3 regions of the Serratia sp. TSA_198.1 genome follow, and region 3 is predicted to be linked to each of the others. Evidence: predicted binding sites of a transcription regulator. Region 3 holds the regulator's gene; each other region holds the start of a gene.

Region 1 (6,795 bases), on a different contig from region 3:
AAGGACCGACACGCTACGTGCGTCCCGGCTACAGCGCGTTTGAGCTAAAAAAACTGCGGCGCGGCGATTATTCACCAGACCTGTTTCTCGATCTGCACGGCCTGACCCAAATGCAGGCCAAGCAGGAGCTGGGCGCACTGATTGCCGCCTGCAAGCGTGAACATGTGCACTGCGCCTGCGTCATGCATGGCCACGGCAAGCACATTCTCAAACAGCAGACGCCGCTGTGGCTGGCGCAGCACCCTGACGTACTGGCGTTCCACCAGGCTCCCAAGGAATGGGGCGGCAACGCGGCGATTTTGTTGCTGGTCGAACTGGCCGAGTAAACGGCAAAAATGACAAAGGGCGATGTTAAACATCGCCCTTTTCTGGTGGGACCCAAGACACGGCGTCCTACACTTTAGCCATCACCTGCGACGGGCTGACCTGCCATTCAAACTTGCCGTAGCTGCCGTCGGCCGCCAGATCGACATTGGCGATCGCGGAGGTCGCAAACATCGGCGGGCATTCGCCCGGACAGAGTTCGGCAACCAGATAACCCACCAGCGGCAAGTGGGAGACGATCAACACGGAGCTGACCCCCTGCTGTGCCAGCGCCTGTAGATAACTCCCCACCAGACCGGCATCACCGCCCGGCGTCAGCTCAGGCAGCACTTCTTCGCTTTCCGGCAGCGCCAAGGCTTCGCGCACCGTTTCCAGCGTCTGTTCGGCCCGCAGGTAGGGGCTGACCAGTACTCGTTCAATATCCACAGACTTGGTGTTTAACCAGGCCGCCATCTGACGTGACTCATCACGGCCACAAAGGGTAAGAGGTCTTACCGAATCGCTGGCCGCATCAAGTGCCGCCTCTCCGTGACGCATAATCAAAACTTGCATATTGCACCGCTGTTGTTGACAAAATAACGCTATACAGAAACGCCGAGCGTGCTGTATCGCCGAGTTTTACAACCCCAAAGCAAAAGCTTTGAAACGATAACGCGCCGTCTCTTTTATGGCGGCCGGGCATTTTGCCTGAAAGTTCACGTAAAGAAAACGCTGTTTTTTACATCAACATCGTCCTGACATGAATATGGCGCTCACATAACAACCAATTCAACGGGTTAAATTTTAACCTTTCCATCATGAAACTTATTGATGGCGATCAGTCTTTCGTCGCTATCCGGTTACGTTACCCCCTCGCTATCTCCCTGTATAGCGCCCAGGATTGCAGGTATTTCAAGGAGTGATAACGATCACACTGCGCCCTGATCCAACTCTAGTACAAATCAGGGCGCCGCGCCGCTCACTCCCCTTGCGGATAAAAGCGTTCGCCCTGCTGCGCCATGCGCTGCAAGCGTTCGCAGGGGGCAAAGTTTTCGCCGTATTGCTGCTGCAGATATTGCAGCGTTTTAACCACCTTCTCTGCGCCGAGCTCGTCCATATAACGGAACGGCCCCCCGAGGAACGGCGGAAAACCGATACCGAAGACCGCGCCGATATCCCCATCGCGTGCGCTGCGAATCACGCCTTCTTCCAGGCAACGCGCCGCTTCATTCAACATCATCATTACGCAGCGCTGGGCGATGACCGCCGGCTGCAAATGCGACTTCGGCGTGATACCCAGCAGAAGATATACCGAAGTATCGGCGCGCTTGCCCCGCTGACGTTGCTGACCTTCGCTCGGATACAGGTAGAAACCCCGGCCGTTTTTACGCCCTTTGCGCCCGTCTTTCAGTACCGCATCGAAGGCGGCCGGCGCGGCGAAACGCGGCCCTAGCTGTTCCACCAACACCGGGATAATCTTGGTGCCTACATCAATGCCCACTTCATCGAGCAGGGTAATCGGCCCCACCGGGAAACCGAAATCCACCAGCGCCTTGTCCAGCGATTCGATCGGTTCGCCTTCCAGCAGACAGCGCGCCGCTTCATTTATATAAGGAGCCAGAATGCGGTTGACGTAAAAACCGGCGCGATCGGCGACCACGATGGCCGTCTTGCCCTGTTTGTGCGCCAGCGCCACGGTGGTGGCAATGGTTTCCTCGCTGGTAGAAGCATGAGGGATCACCTCTACCAACGGCATTTTGTCGACCGGGCTGAAATAATGCAGGCCGATCACCTGCTGCGGCCGCTGCGCTTTGGCGGCAATCTGGCCAATCGGCAATGACGAGGTATTGGAGGCGAAAATGGTATGCGGCGCGGCGTGCTGTTCAATCTCGGCCACCATGTTCTGCTTCAGGGCCAGATCCTCAAACACCGCCTCCACCACGATATCCACCCGTTCAAAGCCGGTGTAATCGGTCGAGCCGGAGATCAGCGTCATCTGTTTTTGCCGTTCCGCCGGACGCATGCGTTTGCTGCGCACCCGCTTGCCAAGCACATCCCAGCTGTATTTCAGCGCGTGGGTGATGCCGGTTTCATTCACGTCTTTAATTCGTACCGGCAGGCCGCCGCGCGTGGCGGTTACGCAGGCAATCCCGCCGCCCATCAGGCCACCGCCCAGAATGCCGACGCGATGCAGAGCATGAGGTTGGGCATTGCCGCCGCGCTCTTTCTTCAAGGCGGTAGAGGCAAAGAACAGGCTGCGCAACGCCGCCGACTGCGGCGTCATGGCCAGTTCGCCGAAGGCCCGCGCTTCGGCTTCATAACCGCTGGTGCTGCCGCTGTCCAGGCCGGTACGCACCACCTGAATGATTTTTTCCGCCGCCGGATAGTTGCCGTGGGTTTTCTCCAGCGTTTTTTTGCGCACAATGCTGAACAACAGGCTTTTCCCCAGAGGGCCGTTGAGCAAGCGCTCCTGCCACGGCAGTGCACGCCGGCTCTGCCACCCCTGCTTGACCCGTTCAATGGCGGCCTGCAACAAAATCGCCTGCGGCACCGCATCGTCCACCAATCCCATCCGCAACGCCTGACGCGCACGGATATGCTTGCCGGTCAGCATCATGTCCAGCGCCTTGCTGGCGCCGATCAACCGTGGCAAGCGCTGGGTGCCGCCGGAGCCTGGCAGCAGGCCAAGCTGAACTTCCGGCAAGCCGAGAGCGGTTTTGTCATCCAGCGAACAAACGCGACCATGGCAGGCCAGAGCCAGTTCCAGCCCGCCCCCCAGGCAAGCGCCGTGAATAGCCGCCACCACCGGCACCGGGAAAGCGGCGATCTGCGCCAGCGTACTTTGCCCTTTTTTCGCCAGCGTTTCGGCCTCTTTGGCGCTGGTGCAGGCGGCGATCATGGTGATGTCCGCCCCGGCGATAAACGAATCCGGCTTGCCGGAAATAATCACCAGCCCTTCCAGCGCAGTATGCTGTTGCGCGCGGATCAGTACGTCATTCACCTGCTCGACGAACTCGGCTTTCAGCGTATTGACCTTGTCACCCGGGACGTCGATGGTAATCACGCCGATGTTGTCCGGGCGCAGCGTCAGTTGAAAAGCCGAGGGTTTGGCCCGCTGTTCATGCAATGCGTTTTCAAAGCTCATCATTCCACCTCTACAATCATTGCGGCCCCTAACCCTCCGGCCGCGCAGGCGGTGGTCAGCCCCAATCCGCCGCCACGGCGTTTCAGCTCGTGCAACGTTTGGGTGATCATGCGCGCGCCGGTAGCGGCAAACGGGTGGCCATAGGCGATCGAGCCACCCAAGACGTTAAATTTATCCATATCCACTGTGCCAATCGCCCTGCTGCGCCCCAGCTTTTGTTGGGCGAATTCATCGCTGGCGAACATCTTCAGGTTTGCCAACGTCTGCGCGGCGAAAGCTTCGTGCATGTCAATCAGCGTCAGGTCGGCCAGGCCAATACCGGCGCGATCCAGCGCCAACGGCGTGGCGTAGGATGGCCCCAGCAGCATGTCTTCCCACACGTCGATGGCGGAAAAAGCAAAACTACGCAGGTAGCCCAGCGGTTGCAGCCCCAGTTCTTTCGCTCGCGATTCGCTCATCATCAGCACCGCCGCCGCGCCGTCGGTCAGCGGCGTACTGTTGGCCGCAGTGACGCTGCCATGTTTGCGGTCAAATGCCGGTTTCAGTTTAGCGTATGACGCCAGGCTGGAGTCTTTGCGAACATTGTTGTCTTCGCTGATTTGCGCGCGGTACGGCGGCACGTAAGCGGTCATGACTTCATCGCGCAGTAGCCCCTGTTCCCAGGCTTTGGCCGCCAGTTGGTGAGAGCGGTGCGCCAGCGCATCCTGCTCTTCGCGGGTGATGCCGTGGCTTTTCGCCATCTGTTCGGCGGTATCGCCCATGCGCAGGCCAGTCGAGTATTCCGCCACCGCCGGCGGCACCGGCAGCAGATCGCGGAACTTTAACCGGCTAAACAGTTTGAGGCGTTGCGACAGGGTGCGCGCCTTGTTGACGTCCACCAACGTACGCGCCAGCGCTTTGCTGACGCCGATCGGCAACACCGAGGAGGAATCGGCGCCGCCGGCAATGCCGATACTGATGCTGCCCGCCATGATGCTTTCCGCCACGTTGGCAATCGCCTGGAAACTGGTGGCGCAGGCGCGCGACACGCTGTACGCATCGGTGTGTACGCTCATGCCGGTGCCGAGGACAATTTCACGCGCGATATTCGGCGCTTCGGGCATTTGCACTACCTGGCCGAATACCAGTTGTTCGATAAGCGCCGGATCTATGCCGCTGCGGGCCAAGAGTTCGCTCACCGCCATTTTCCCCAGATCCACCGCCGGAATGCCGTGATAAGCGGTTGCCTGCTTGGCAAAAGGGGTACGCAGTCCATTTACAATCGCGATACGGTCACCGTAACGGGTCACCAACGGCAGTGCCTTACTCATAAACGCTCCTGAAAAAAATAACGTCAGCGCAACGGGCAAAAAGAGGTCTGACCTGATGAGGTCATTGTTAACCAAATGTTTACATTTGGCAAACCGTCAGAAGTGAAAACTGAGAGCAGGAGCAACTTTCTATTGGGGGGAAAACAGCGAGGCAGCGGCGCGGGTTTACCCCGCACCGTTTTGGGCGGGAATTAACGCAGGCCGAGCTGGAAAATCAGTGTTTCCGCCTGGCAGGCAAAGGTGAAGTCCGCAGTGAGTTGCACACCACCGTCAACCGGTTTAATGCTACTGCTGATGTCACAAGGGTCAGACTCCACGCCACGGGCTTTTTCCGTCAGCGCCGCCAGCGTTTTCTCGGCATCTGGTTGATTGGCAAACACCTGGCTGTAGGATGCAGTGCAATCGGTGTTGTCCATCACGGTACCGACATCAACACAGCAACAAGCTGCGGTTTCCTGGGCGCTGCATTTATTAATTGCATCGGACATGATTAATTCTCCTCAGGGACCGCCATTACGCGAGTCCAAACTGCCATTAACTTTCTGGCGCAAAGACGCAAGATTCTGCGTTTATTTTACCCCGCAGCGAAACCCATCGCTAGCACTTACTTTTTATAGGTGTTTTAAGTGATGGAAATCACAAATAAAAATCGACGTCTGCTAAGGAATGGTAAGAAGTTTGTTATTCACTGCTGGTTTTTTGTTAAGCAGATCTCTTTTTTGATACCAATTCTGAAATATCTCAAAAACAAAGTTGCAACATCCTAACAGGTCGGACCTATAATTCAGCCACTGGTCTGATTTGTCTGAATGATAACGGACCCTACAATCCCGCGCTCCTTGTTACCTTGTGTAACATAGTTTAAATAATAAACACATAATGAGGTTTTGGTCATGAGCCAGAAAAACCTATTTACTAAATCAGCTCTCGCAGCTGCAGTGGCAATTATTTCTTCAAACGTGTCTGCCGCAGGATTCCAGCTGAATGAGTTCTCATCAGCGGGTTTAGGACGTTCGTATTCTGGTGAAGGCGCCATCGCGGATACTGCAGCATCCGCCAGCCGCAACCCTGCCCTTTTGATGATGTACACCCGACCGGAATTCTCGATCGGTGCGGTATTTATCGATCCGGATGTAGACATCACCGGCAAGTCCCCTTCAGGCGCCAGCCTGGATTCCAAAAACATCGCGCCAACCGCCTGGGTGCCGAACCTGCACTATGTTCACCCGATTAACGATCAATTTGCCGTAGGCGGCTCGGTCACCAGTAACTATGGTCTGGCCACCGAATTCAACGACGGTTACACCGCAGGCGCTTACGGCGGCAAAACCGACCTGACCACGGTGAACCTCAATCTGAGCGGCGCCTATCGCCTGAACCAGCACTTCAGCTTCGGTCTGGGCTTTGACGCGGTTTACGCTAAAGCCAAACTTGAGCGTTATGCAGGCGAAAGCGGTGCAGCCCTCGGCATGCCCGCTGATACTCAAATCTCCCACCTGAAGGGTGACGAATGGGGCTACGGCTGGAACGCCGGCATCCTGTATGAAGTGGACGAAAACAACCGCTATGGCTTAACTTACCGCTCAGAAGTGAAAGTTGACTTCGACGGCGACTACAAAAGTAGCATCCCATCTCGTCTGAACCCATTGCAGGGCAGAACCGGTCTGCCATGGGGTACTGATGGCAATACCATTCCAGGCTCGCTGACCCTGAACCTGCCGGAAATGTGGGAAATCTCGGGCTACAACAAGGTTGCGCCGCAATGGGCTGTCCACTACAGCCTGGCTTATACCAGCTGGAGCCAGTTCCAGGAGCTGAAAGCCACCGGCAACAACGGCCAGACGCTGTTCGAGAAGCATGAAGGCTTCAGAGACGCCTACCGCATCGCGCTGGGTACCACTTACTTCTACGATGATAACTGGACCTTCCGCACCGGTATCGCATTCGATGACAGCCCGGTACCTGCCCAGAACCGCTCTATTTCAATCCCGGATCAGGACCGTTTCTGGCTGAGCGCCGGTACCACCTATGCGTTCA
Region 2 (6,795 bases), on a different contig from region 3:
TGTATGGTTCCTTATGGCTGCTGTCCACACATAACGAAGCCTATTCGGATCTGATGCAGTCTTTTTTAGCCGAGTGGCATCAGGTGCTGACTCATATCATCGAATCAGGCATCGAGGAAAAAACGTTTCGCCACGTTGACCCGCAACGCGTAGCGCGGCAACTGGACGCCATGCTGTTTGGTTACGGTGAACATCTTTTTACCCTGCCTTCTGCGCAAGCGTTGAAACAAGCGGAAGAAGACATTGACGATTTCATTCAACGAAACTTGCTGCTTATCGACAACAAATAGACGGGGCAACGGGGGTGGCTACCTCTGCAGCCACCCCGCGGGTCTTTTATCAGAACCAGGCTTCCCACATTGCGCCGACGTTGAACGAATCCAGTTGGGTATCGTCGTCGGTGCCATTCACGCGTGCGGTATGTTTGTTATCCACTTCACCGCCGGTGACGTAGAAGCGCAGCATAGGGCGGAACTCCGGCCCCATCGCAATCGAAATATTCTGCGACAGCGTGAGTTTCCAGCCGTGGTTATCGCCGCCCTGATCGTAGTCAACCCGCTGGTAACCGGCCTCCAGCCAGGTTGAATGCACGTCGTTCCACCAATACATCGGCCGTACAATCGCACCGTAGTTGCGGCGATTATCAGCACCGTCGGCGTCGTTGGAGTAATCATGGAAGGCGAGCAGGTATTCCACCTGCGCCTGCTGGGTAAACTTGTAGTTCCCCTCGAAGCTGGCGTAGACCGCCGTCAACTCGTCCGTTTTGTTGTAGACGCTGTTATCCGCATTGTTGGAGTAACGGGCGATGACCTTATTCACGCCTTTGTCGCCGGTATGGCTCAGCACCACGCCGCCCTGCCAGGCCTTCAGGCGGTCATCGCTTTCCACGGCTTTCGAGTCAAAGCCGTAGTTGGCGTAAAGTTCCAAATCCAACGGGCCAACCTTCATGCCGTGAATTTTTGAGGTCAGCGCGTAGTTGCCTTTATCGCCAGTGCCTGAGCCACCGGTACAAGTGATACGCGACGGGTTGGCTTCGTCTTCCGCCACTCTCGGATCACAAGACTCCACGGCAGCGACGGCGGCGACGTCAAACTGCACGCCGCCGATATCAAAGTTCTTTACCCCGGCGCCCTGACCGTCGTGATTCATCCAGAAATAGTCGTTGATGCCCTGTTGCGGACGCTGATGAAAATCGCGGCCGGCCCACAGATAGGCATTCGGATTGGAGGCCAGAATATTGGTGACGCCGGCGTAGGCTTTCTTGAGGTTCACCTCATCGCCCCAATGGTCGATCATCACATTGATATCCCAGATTGCGCCGTTATCGCCTTTGAACGCTTTAGATAGCTGGAATTCGCCGCCATTGCCTTCGTTGCCCAAACGGCCCAGCGCGGACGCGCCGTTATAGGAACCGTCAACGCCGACGAATTTCTGATCGCCGCCCTGGAACTGCGCGCCATAGCGGGCGTAACCGGAAAATTTGACGCCAAACGGGATCGCCATATCCGGTGACTGGGCGGTGCTTTGCGGCTCGGTAATCACATCGGCCTTTTTGTTTACGGCGGCATCTATTTTCGCCTGCCGTTGCGCCAGGGCTTTATCTACCGCTTTTGCCACGATGGCATCGATTTGTTCTTGCGTAAATTCTTGAGCGAATACGGATCCAGAGCAAAGCGCGGCCATTACCGCCAGCGCTATTGGCAATTTATTATATATTTTCATGGTTATCTCAATTGTACACACGTGATCCTATAAGCCGCCTGCAGGCAGCTTTAATGATAGGGTGTGGGCTGGTTTATTTTTAGATAACAGCCATCCTGTTCTGGTTTTAAAAAACCGTGCTATCACCAAAACAAGCTGATTCTTTATTATTTTCATGGGTACAGAACAGTTAAATAATTTTCGTGATTATTTCCCCTTATTGGAATGAATAATGTGTTATTAGCGTTGGTAAAGATGAATAATCTCTTCCGATAATTCACGCGCCAGTAAAGACGTCATTAAATGATCCTGTGCGTGTACCATAATTAAGGTCATTGGCTGCCGGGCTTCACCGGCATCTTGTTCGATCAGTTTGGTTTGCATCTGATGCGCCTGGCGCGAAAAGCCATCGGCCTGCTGCAACAGCGCTTTGGCTTCGCCGATGTTGCCTTCCCGCGCGGCGCGCAGCGCCTCAAAGCACAGGCTGCGCGACTGGCCGGCGTTGACGATAATCTCCATGACCGCGTCTTCCAATTCAATCATCATTTGTCTCCTGTTCGTTAAACCCATTGTCTGCGGCGGTAGCGGCAAACCACTCTCCGCTTTTCTTGACGGTACGTTGCTGGCTGGCCAAATCCAATTGCACCAGGCCGTAGCGATTTTTATATCCGTTGCACCATGACCAGTTATCAATAAACGTCCACATGTGATAGCCGAGGCAATTGCTGCCCTCACTAATGCCTTTATGCAGCCATTTAAGGTGTTCAGAGACAAATTCAATACGATAGCGATCGTTGATTTGGCCGTTTTCAGTAAAGCGTTGTTCGTTTTCCACACCCATGCCGTTTTCGGAAATAAAACAGCGCGGATTGTCATAGTTAACGCGTAAATTGGTCAGAATGTCATAAATACCCGGTTCGTAAATTTCCCATCCGCGATAAGGGTTCATTTTTCTGCCGGGCATTTCGTAGTTTTCGAATAACCATTCAGGCATAAAGGGCGCCAGTGGGTTTACGGCGCTGTCACGGCATTTCACGCGTCGTGGCTGATAATAATTAACACCGAGCAGGTCAATCTTTCCTTCGGCGATCAGCGCCCGATCGCCGGGTTGGCAGGCCGGAAGCTGATCCCAGGTTTTCAGCAATGCCACCAGATCGGCCGGATATTCGCCACGCAGCACCGGATCGAGGAAACTGCGGTTAAACAGCAGGTCGGCGTGGTGCGCGGCACTGACATCCGCCGGATTTTGCGAACGCGGGTAAGACGGCGTCAGGTTCAGCACGATACCGACCTCTCCGGCGTAAAGCCCGGCGCGAAACGCCCGCACCGCCGACGCATGCGCCAGCACCGTGTGGTATGCCACCGTCGCCGCCCGCTTAAAGTCGACCACGTTGGGGTAGTGGAAATCATACAGGTAGCCGCCTTCGACCGGCACAATCGGCTCGTTGAAGGTGAACCAATGCATCACCCGGTCGCCAAACAGCTCAAAGCAGACCTGCGCATAGTGGCTAAAGGCCGCGACCACGTCACGGTTTTCCCAGCCGCCCTTCTCCTGCATCGCCATCGGCATATCGAAGTGGAACAGCGTAATAAACGGCTTGATGCCCTGCGCCAGCAGCTCATCAATCACGTTGTTATAAAACGCCACCGCTTGCGGATTCACCTCGCCCGTTCCGTCCGGGATCAGCCGCGACCAACTCAAAGAGGTACGAAAACTGTTATGGTTGAGCTGTTTCAGCAGCGCGATATCCTGGCGCCAGTTCCGGTAAAAGGTCGATGTCTCCTGCGGCCCCACCTGCTGATGAAAGCGCCAGGGTTGATTGGCGTACCAGGTGTCCCAAATTGTCGGGCTTTTACCGCCCTGCCGGCTGTCCCCTTCGGTTTGCAGCGCAGAGCTGGCGCTGCCCCACCAGAAGTCTTCGGGAAATACGTATTTCATGCTTCGCTTCTCCATAAATATCAGTTGTTGCTGACAGTTCCGGCCAGCGGTGCACCGCTCTGCGCTTTTTGCTCTTCGGTTTTCATTAAAGAGCGCTCGTAGGCACGCAGGAACGGCAAGTACATCAGGGCGGACATCACCATACAGATAACGCACATCACTACCGGGCTGAACGCCCAGTTTGCCGCCCAAGAGGCGCCGATGGGTGCCGGCGTGGTCCACGGCGTGAGCGATACCACCTGCGCCAGCCATCCCAAACGTGTCGCGGTATAGGCCAGTACGGCGTTGACCATGGGAACGCAGACGAACGGAATGAACAACATCGGGTTCATGATGATCGGCGCACCAAACAGGATCGGTTCATTGATGTTAAAGAAGCTCGGCACTACGCCCATTTTGCCGATAGTGCGCAGGTGCGCAACGCGGCTGCGCAACAGCAGGAACGCCAGCGGTAAGGTCGAGCCGACGCCGCCAATCAGCAGATAGTGATCCCAGAAACCTTGTAAATAAACGTGTGGCAATGCCGTCCCCGCCGCCAGCGCCGCCTGATTTACCGACAAGTTCGCCATCCAGAACGGGTTCATGATGCCGGTGACGATCAGCGCACCGTGGATACCGGCGAACCAGAAAATCTGGCACAGCAATACCGACAGCAAAATGGCAGGCAGCGAATCCGAGGCGGACACCAGCGGTTCCAGCAGATGCATAATCGCCTGCGGCAGGATCATGCCGGTTTGCGCTTCGATAAACAGATTCAGCGGATGCAGCGTACCAATCACCACCAGGACCGGGATCAGGATCTCAAACGAACGCGCAACCCCGGTAGGCACCTCTTTCGGCAACCGAATAGTGACATTGTTCTGCTTGAGCCAGGCGTAAACGCGGGTTGAGTAAATGGCGGTGATCAGAGCGGTGAAAATCCCTTGCCCGGAGAGATACTGGGTGGATATTTTGCCGTCTGCATAAGGGGCCGCCACCAGCAAAAAGGCCATAAATGCCAGCAGGCCGGACATTACAGGATCGAGATTAAACTGCCGCCCGAGGCTGGCGCCAATCCCCACGGAGATAAAGAAAGTCATCACCCCCATACTCAGGTTGAACGGCAACATCAGTTGCGCACGGTAAGTCTGCGAAAAATCCAGCCAGCCACGCGCAAAACTGTTCGTGGTATCGGCGGAGAACGGCGGAAAGATGAAGACCAGCATGAACGAACCAATAATCATAAACGGCAACGCAGCGGTAAAACCGTCGCGGATGGCGATGACATATTTCTGCTGCCCCAGGCGGCCGGCCAACGGGGTGATGGATTGCTCGATGACGGCAATCATTGACTGATATAACGAACTCATAGGAACACCTTTTTAGTGCGCCGCTGCGATCAGCGACAGAGCATAGTCCAGTACCTTCTCACCGCGCTGCATGCCGTAGTCCATCGGATCAATGGGCTGAACGGGTATGCCTTGGACGGCAGCCTTTTCTGACAGTGTTTTAAGCATATATTTTACCTGCGGCCCCAGCAGCACCACCTGATAGCGTGGAAACTGCGTATCGAACTCGGCTACCCCATAGGCGTCGATCTCGACCGGCAACCCCCTTTCATTCGCCGCCTCCACCATTTTCCTGACCAGCAGGCTGGTAGACATCCCAGCGGAACAACACAGCATGATTTTGTACATCGACAACCTTCCTCAACGGGTAAATAACCTGAATGCGGGAGTGATTGGATATCATACGGAAACCGTTTTCCATCGGGTGAGAGTGGAAGTGTGATACTCATCATAATCTAGCCACTGCAAGGGATTTTTATTGGATTGTCATCACATTTTTTTGTCTTGTTTTGAGGTGTTTTGACATGGTGTGGAAAATCGGTTTCCATGAAAAAAGGAAAACGGTTATACTGCTGGCGGCGATAATGTGAGCCATTACCGGATGGGTTTTTACAGGCTGCAGCTTGGTCTGTCAGGAGAGAAAGATGTCAACAATCAACGATGTATCACGTTTAGCTGGGGTGTCAAAAGCCACAGTCTCACGGGTGTTGAGTGGATCGCGCGGCGTTAAGGAAGCCAGCCGTCTCGCGGTATTGCAGGCGGCGGAAGAGCTCAATTACCGGCCCAACGTCATTGCGCAATCATTGCTTAGCCAATCGACGGGCTGCATCGGGGTTATCTGCGCGCAGGAGAACATTAACCAAACCACAGGTTATCTTTATGCGCTGGAAAAACAGCTCAGCCAGCATCAAAAGCATCTGCTGCTGCGTTTCGCCAATACCAAAGCGGGCGTGATGAACGCGCTGGACGAACTCACCTGCGGGTTGTGCGACGACGTGCTGATTATCGGTGCCCGTTTCCCGCTCAACATCCCGCATGACAACGTGATCCTGGTCGATTGCGCTGAGGCCGACACGCCTAACAGCATTCAGTTCGACCACGCTTTCGCCGCCGAAAGTGCCTGCAATTATCTGATTAGCCAGGGCAGACGCCAAATAGCCTTGATCCAGCCGGATGCCGGCGGCTGTGCCGATCAGGTGTTGCTGGGTTATAAGCTCGCGCTGGAAAACAACTTTTTGCCGTTCAATCGCAACCTGGTGTTTATGGATTCGACCACCTCTTCCGTTGCGGTACAGGTGCTGCTCAATAACGCCACCACGCTCAATTTCAACGCGCTGCTGGTGGCGGACGAGCAGGAGGCGCAGCGAGTGATTACCCAGCTACAGGCGTTCAATAAATCCGTACCGGACGACATCATGGTCTTTAGCCTGGCCGGTTCGCTGCATTTGCCGGGCATTCCGGCGATCCCGTCCATCGAATATTCCATGGACGCCATGGCGGCGCGTATCGTCAGTTGGTTGACGGAAAAAACCCGGGATATGCTCGGCGCCTGCGTGCTGCGCGGAGATTTGATTATCCCGGACAGGCACAAGCGTTAAGCGATTACCGGCGCCGCAAGAAAACAAAACGGGCCAACAAAGTTGGCCCGCGATCGGTACGGTTCCCATTGACGACTATTCTACCGCGATAGGCGTCTCAACCAGTTTGGGTTGATTGCTCCCCTGCAGCGTCTTGATCTTGTCCTGGTACACTTTCACCTGTTCAGCATCTTTCAGCAAGGTATAGGTCAGCTCGAAGTCGGTACTTTGGCCAGGCTGCAGCTGTTTG
Region 3 (6,795 bases):
TATGAAGGGTTGCATGGCGGCGTGGTTACCGAACATACCGACGTGGCCAAACATGTCGATCTGCTGGTCGGCGTGGTACCGATCGTTAACCTGGAGTGGATCCAAAAACTGATCCGCGATACCGGCGAGCGCGGGCATTCACGTGAAGCGGTGATGGATTCGGTGGTGCGTTCGATGGAGGATTATATCAACTACATCACGCCGCAGTTCTCGCGCACCCACATCAACTTCCAGCGCGTGCCGACGGTGGATACCTCCAACCCGTTCGCCGCCAAAGCCATCCCTTCACTGGATGAAAGTTTCGTGGTGATTCACTTCCGCGGGCTGGATCAGATCGATTTCCCTTACCTGCTGGCGATGCTGCAAGGCTCTTTTATCTCGCACATCAATACGCTGGTGGTGCCGGGCGGCAAAATGGGGCTGGCGATGGAACTGATCATGGCGCCGCTGGTGCAGCAACTGCTGGAAGGCAAAAAAATCGGGTAATAGGTCGGAGCGCGGCAGTTGGCCGCGCCCCTTTATTCTTGCGCGTTACGCTACGTCGCGGATTTCAAAGCTGTGAGTCACGCTGGCAGCCTTGTTCAGCATCAACGACACCGAGCAGTATTTCTCGGCGGAGAGGTTCACCGCACGTTCAACGATATTGTCGGTCAGACCTTTGCCGGTCACGATAAAATGCAGGTTGATATGGGTAAAGACGCGCGGCACTTCTTCACGCCGTTCGGAGGTCAATTTCACCTCGCAATCACGCACGTCATTACGCCCTTTTTTCAGGATCGACACCACGTCGATAGCGCTGCATCCCCCCACCGACATCAGCACCATTTCCATCGGGCTGGGGGCTTTATCGCCGGCGTTGCCGTCCATCAACACCTGATGGCCAGACGCGGATTCCCCCAGAAACGTCAACCCTTCCACCCACTTAACTCTTGCCTGCATATTGGTCACTCCGATTAATTTCTTAAAATCAGAGTACGCTTTCGCATAGAAACTGGCAACGGAACCTGATGCTGGTCATGCGCAAGCAAGACAACACGAGACACCCGCCTCACTCTGTGCTACAAACAGAGCCGCAATAAATCTTTCCGGGACACTGATTTCAGGGAAACTCCCAGAGAAAGGCTCCTTTACCGGTATGTTAATAGAATGTAGCTTGCAGCTCTCCCGGCAAGTTAATATGCTAGAGCGACAGCGTATATTTATGACACGCCTCAAAACCTGCTGCCAGCCACCCTTAAAACAACGGCGACAGCACGTTTTACAGGGAACTCTGACCCCTGTGACACAAGGCAGCGATAACAACAGAGGATAACAGCGAATGGTTCTCGGCAAACCGCAAACAGACCCTACACTCGAATGGTTCCTGTCTCATTGCCATATCCACAAATATCCATCCAAAAGTACGCTGATTCACCAAGGTGAAAAAGCCGAAACGCTTTACTACATCGTAAAAGGCTCCGTCGCGGTGCTGATTAAAGATGAAGAAGGTAAAGAGATGATCTTGTCCTACCTTAACCAGGGGGATTTCATCGGCGAGCTTGGATTATTTGAAGAAGGCCAGGAGCGTAGCGCCTGGGTCAGGGCGAAAACCGCCTGTGAAGTGGCTGAGATTTCTTACAAGAAATTCCGCCAACTGATTCAGGTCAACCCGGACATCCTGATGCGCCTGTCAGCGCAGATGGCAAGCCGCCTGCAAGTGACCTCAGAGAAAGTGGGTAACCTCGCCTTCCTGGACGTTACCGGTCGCATCGCGCAAACGCTGCTGAACCTGGCGAAACAACCCGATGCCATGACCCACCCAGACGGCATGCAGATCAAAATCACCCGCCAGGAAATTGGTCAGATCGTCGGTTGTTCACGTGAAACCGTCGGCCGCATTCTGAAAATGCTGGAGGATCAAAACCTGATCTCCGCCCACGGCAAAACCATTGTCGTTTACGGCACACGTTAATCACTGAAAAAACGGCGCGATGATTCGCGCCGTTTTTTTATGCCCCGACCGATCATGTGGCGTCGACTGATTTACCACCCGGAAGTCAATTACGCACTGCGGCAAACGCTGGTGCTGTGTCTGCCGGTGCTCTTTGGCCTGCTGATCGGCCACCTGCAACTCGGCCTGCTGTTTTCCCTGGTTCCCGCCTGCTGTAACATCGCCGGGCTGGACACGCCCCACAAACGTTTTTTCAAACGCCTGATCGTCGGCGGCTCACTGTTTGCACTCAGCAGCCTGTTGCTGCAGCAGGCGTTGCTGTGGCAATTGCCGCTGCCGGCGTTGATGCTCGGCCTGGCTCTGCTGCTCGGCGTCAGCGGCGAGATCAGCCCGTTACATGCCCGCCTGCTCCCCGCCGCGTTGATCGCCGCCATCTTTTCTCTCAGCATGGCCGGCACGGTGCCGCTGTGGTACGCCCCCTTACTGTATGTGGTGGGTACCGCCTGGTACGGCCTGTTCACCTGGTTCTGGTTCAAGCTGTGGAAAGAACAGCCGATGCGCGAATCGTTGAGCCAGCTTTATCTGGAACTGGCGGACTACTTCGAAGCCAAGTATTCCCTGTTAACCCAACATACCGATCCGCAAACCGCGTTACCGCCACTGCTGGTGCGCCAGCAAAAAGTGATGGACCTGATCAGCCTGCTGTATCAGCAGCTCAACTTTTTGCCGCACGCCAATAATCTCGAGCAAAAACGCCTGCAGCGAACCTTTCAGGTCGCGCTGGATTTACAAGAACACATTACCGTCAGCCTGCACCTGCCGGAAGAAGTGCAAAAACTGGTGGAGCAGAGCCAGGCCGAGGCGATTATCCGCCGCAATGCGCAGGTGATTGCCGGCCGGCTGCGCACGGTGGCGCACGATATTCTCTATCATCAATACTCCCAGCGCTTCAGTATGACCAACGAGCTGGCAGCATTGGAAAAAGTGGCCGCACAGCACCCCGACAATCCGGTGGGTCAGTTCTGTTACTACCACTTCAGCCGCATCGCTCGCCTGCTGCGCACCCAGCATCCGTTATACCGTCGCGACCTGATGGCCAATCAAAACCGCCTGCCGTTCTGGCCGGCGCTGTTCAGCTACCTGTCGTTTAAATCCAACGCCCTGCGCAATGCGGCACGGCTGGGGGTAATGCTGGCGGCGGGCAGCAGCCTGGGGATGGTTTTCAATCTGCCAAAACCTTACTGGATCCTGCTGACCGTCATGCTGGTGAGCCAGAACGGCTACAATGCCACCCGGGTTCGCATCCAGCACCGTGCGCTCGGCACGTTGGCCGGGCTGGTGATCGCTGCCGGGCTGCTACAGTTGCAAATGCCCGAGGGCGCGACCCTGAGCGTGATGCTGGTCATTACGCTGGCGGCCTATCTGGTTTCGCGTAAAAACTACGGGCTGGCGGTGATTGGCTTTACGGTGACGGCGGTCTATACCCTGCAACTGCTGGCGCTGAACGGCACACATTTCCTGATCCCCCGCCTTATCGACACCCTGATCGGCTGCGTGTTGGTGTTCGGCGGCACCATCTGGCTGTGGCCACAGTGGCAAAGCGGCCTGCTGCGCAAGAACGCCCATCAGGCGCTGGAGAAAGATCAACAGGCACTGCGCCTGCTGCTGGAAGAGCAGGAACCCGATCCCAGCGCGCTGGCCTATGCTCGCATGCAGGTGAACCAGGCGCACAACGCGCTGTTCACCTCATTGAATCAGGCAATGCAGGAGCCGGGGTTTGAATCCAGCTATCTGGCGGATATGCGCCTGTGGGTAACGCACAGTCAGTTTATTGTCGAACACCTGAACGCGATGACCATTCTGGCACGCGAGCACTATATGCTGACGCCCAAGCTGGCGCAGGAGTATCTGCAAACCTGCGAGATAGCGCTGCAAAGCTGCCAGCAGCGGCTGGAGTACGACGGGCCGAGCAGCGGCAACAGCATCATGCAGCCACCGGATTTGCACCCGGAAATGCCGGTTACCGAAATGGAGCGCCACCTGCGCCGCATTCTCTCCCACCTGAGCGTCATGCACACCATTTCGTCGCTGGCCTGGCGCCAGCGCCCGCATCACGGCATCTGGCTGAAACGTAAACTGCGCGATCAATAAGGGCGCCCTGCGGCGCCCCTTGTCATTCCGAGATAAGATTACGCGTTAATCACGTCCTGCACCGCCAGCTCAAACAATGCCATGCCATCGTCGATGTCTTTCAGATCCACAACCAGAGAAGGCGCAAAGCGGATCACATTAGGGCCGGCGTTGAGGATCATCAGCCCGCGCGCAGCGGCGGCGGTGAGGAAATCGCGCGCCTTGCCGTGATACGGCGGAGTCAGCTCTGCGCCAATCAGCAAGCCCATGCCGCGAATGTCGCTGAAAATACCGTATTTCTCGCCAATTTTCCGCAGTGCCTGCACGTACAGATGATGACGTTGTTCGATACCATTCAGCACTTCCGGGGTATTGATCACGTCCAGCGCCGCTTCCGCCACCGCACAGGCCAGCGGATTACCGCCGTAAGTGGTGCCATGGGTACCCACCTGCATCACCGAGGCAATCTCTTCGGTGGTCAACATGGCGCTGACCGGGAAACCGCCGCCCAGCGCTTTGGCGGTGGTGAGAATATCCGGTGTCACGCCATAATGCATATAGGCGAACAGTTTGCCGCTGCGCCCCATGCCGCTTTGCACTTCATCGAACACCAGCAGCGCCTGGTGTTTATCGCACAATTCGCGCACGCCTTTGAGGAATTCGGCGTCCACCGGGGTGATCCCGCCTTCGCCCTGGATCGGCTCCATCACCACCGCACAGGTGTGATCGTCCATCACCGCTTTTACCGCCGCCAGATCGTTGAACGGCACGTGCACGATATCCGCCGGTTTTGGGCCAAAACCATCAGAATATTTGGCCTGCCCGCCCACCGAAACGGTGAACAGCGTACGACCGTGAAAGGCGTTATAAAATGCGATGATTTTGGTTTTATACGGACTGTGGCGGCTAATGGCGTAGTGACGCGCCAGCTTGAAGGCCGCTTCATTGGCTTCCGCGCCTGAGTTGGCGAAAAACACCCGATCGGCGAAGGTGGCATCAATCAGTTTGCCGGCCAGCCGCAGCGCCGGTTCGTTGGTGAAGACGTTGCTGGTATGCCACAAGGTTTCGCCCTGCTGCTTCAGCGCCTCAACCAAGGCTGGATGGCAGTGCCCTAACGCCGTGACCGCAATGCCGCCGGAGAAATCGATGTACTCTTTCCCCTGCTGGTCCCACACGCGGCTGCCTTTGCCCTTCACCGGGACAAACTGGGCAGGTGCATAAACAGGCAAGATAACCTGATCAAAAGTGCTGCGGCTTACTGGGTATTTTTCGGTCATTATGGGGTCCGCCCTAAAAGTGATTCGGTATTTCCACTGCCATTAAGTGAAAATATAATCACAAAATATGCATAAAAAACCAATAAAGGGCAAACGCAAATCGTCTTCGGCGGCAAAAAAAAACTAACTGATTAACTTTTAAGGAAATTATCCAGCAGTTGGTGACCCTGCTCGCTGAGGATGCTCTCCGGATGGAACTGCACCCCTTCCAGCGCCAACTGATGGTGGCGGATACCCATGATTTCATCACGAACGCCGTCGCGCTCGCTCCAGGCGGTGACTTCAAAGCAGGCCGGCAGCGTGGCGGCCTCCAGCACCAGCGAGTGGTAGCGGGTAACGGTCAACGGGTTGTTCAGCCCGCGAAATACGCCGCTGTCGAGGTGGCGGATCGCTGAGGTTTTACCGTGCATCACCTCACGGGCGCGCACCACCTTTGCACCAAACGCCTGGCCCAGCGCCTGATGCCCCAGGCAAACGCCGAGGATCGGCAATTTACCGGCAAAATGACGGATCGCGGCCAGCGAGATGCCGGCTTCGTTCGGGGTACAGGGGCCAGGGGAGATCACCAAATGCTGCGGCGCCAGCCGTTCGATATCGGCCAGTTGCAGCTCGTCGTTGCGCTTTACCAGCACCTCGGCGCCTAATTCGCAGAAGTACTGGTAAAGGTTATAGGTAAAAGAGTCGTAGTTATCGATCAACAGCAGCATAGTGTTTCCAACGGACATCATCGTAGGGGGCAAATATCTCGCCCCGATTTACACGGGCGCAGTATACAACGCCCCTGCAATACTGCCGCTATCGATAATTTCCGCTTACTTTTTCCGGCCGCCCATGATCGAGCCCAGCACGCCGCGCAGGATCTGGCGGCCGAGATCGCGCGCCATGCTCTTGGCGGCGGTCTGGACGATACCGTCGCGCTTGCCGCCGCGTGGGCCGGTGGATCCGAACAGAATTTCGTTCAGGCCGCCCATCAGGCCGCCGCCCGCCTGCTGCTGCGCCTGCGGTTGTTGCGCCGGCTGGCCCGGCTGTGGGCTGCCGACGGTGGCGAACCCTTCCGACGACAGTTTCTCATAAGCCGATTCACGATCGACCATATCCTCGTAGCGGCCATACAGCGGTGACTTGTTAATTGCGCTGTTTAACCCTTCAGCCCCCAGCATGCCCATTTTGGACTCCGGCGCGATCACCATCGCACGCTCCACCACGTTAGGGCGCCCTTTCTCGTCGAGGAATGACACCAGCGCCTCGCCCACGCCCAGTTCGGTGATCGCCGTTTCCGCATCGAAAGCCGGGTTGGCGCGTAGGGTTTGCGCTGCGGCTTTCACCGCCTTCTGATCGCGAGGAGTAAAGGCGCGCAGGGCATGTTGCACGCGGTTGCCCAACTGACCAAGCACGCTGTCCGGGATATCCAACGGGTTTTGGGTGACAAAATAGATGCCGACGCCTTTGGAGCGGATC

The links. The regulator CRP, encoded in region 3, controls carbon source genes, mostly activating them, when cyclic AMP is high. The targets are predictions, from matches to a motif close to ATGTGANNNNNNTCACAT.
Region 1: ACUTSW_RS12975 (YfcZ/YiiS family protein) is a predicted target of CRP. The motif match lies at 5,383-5,400, and genes of this name have one in related genera.
Region 2: ACUTSW_RS03565 (PTS sugar transporter subunit IIB) is a predicted target of CRP. The motif match lies at 5,446-5,463, and genes of this name have one in related genera.

The regions. Positions count from the first base shown of each region.
Region 1 covers NZ_JBQZFP010000002.1:331,728-338,522, reverse strand. Annotated here, with positions in the region: gene smrB (endonuclease SmrB) at 1-326, shown strand, start outside; gene sixA (phosphohistidine phosphatase SixA) at 394-876, opposite strand; gene fadJ (fatty acid oxidation complex subunit alpha FadJ) at 1,283-3,448, opposite strand; gene fadI (acetyl-CoA C-acyltransferase FadI) at 3,448-4,758, opposite strand; gene ACUTSW_RS12975 (YfcZ/YiiS family protein) at 4,950-5,246, opposite strand; gene fadL (long-chain fatty acid transporter FadL) at 5,652-6,795, shown strand, end outside.
Region 2 covers NZ_JBQZFP010000001.1:755,116-761,910, forward strand. Annotated here, with positions in the region: gene ACUTSW_RS03540 (TetR/AcrR family transcriptional regulator) at 1-290, shown strand, start outside; gene ACUTSW_RS03545 (carbohydrate porin) at 340-1,722, opposite strand; gene ACUTSW_RS03550 (PTS lactose/cellobiose transporter subunit IIA) at 1,942-2,244, opposite strand; gene ACUTSW_RS03555 (glycoside hydrolase family 1 protein) at 2,237-3,640, opposite strand; gene ACUTSW_RS03560 (PTS sugar transporter subunit IIC) at 3,661-4,989, opposite strand; gene ACUTSW_RS03565 (PTS sugar transporter subunit IIB) at 5,002-5,316, opposite strand; gene ACUTSW_RS03570 (LacI family DNA-binding transcriptional regulator) at 5,613-6,566, shown strand; gene ACUTSW_RS03575 (aldose 1-epimerase family protein) at 6,642-6,795, opposite strand, start outside.
Region 3 covers NZ_JBQZFP010000007.1:19,306-26,100, forward strand. Annotated here, with positions in the region: gene ACUTSW_RS21665 (phosphoribulokinase) at 1-486, shown strand, start outside; gene ACUTSW_RS21670 (OsmC family protein) at 532-939, opposite strand; gene crp (cAMP-activated global transcriptional regulator CRP) at 1,319-1,951, shown strand; gene ACUTSW_RS21680 (YccS/YhfK family putative transporter) at 2,006-4,081, shown strand; gene argD (bifunctional acetylornithine/succinyldiaminopimelate transaminase) at 4,120-5,337, opposite strand; gene ACUTSW_RS21690 (aminodeoxychorismate synthase component II) at 5,469-6,044, opposite strand; gene ACUTSW_RS21695 (helicase HerA-like domain-containing protein) at 6,150-6,795, opposite strand, start outside.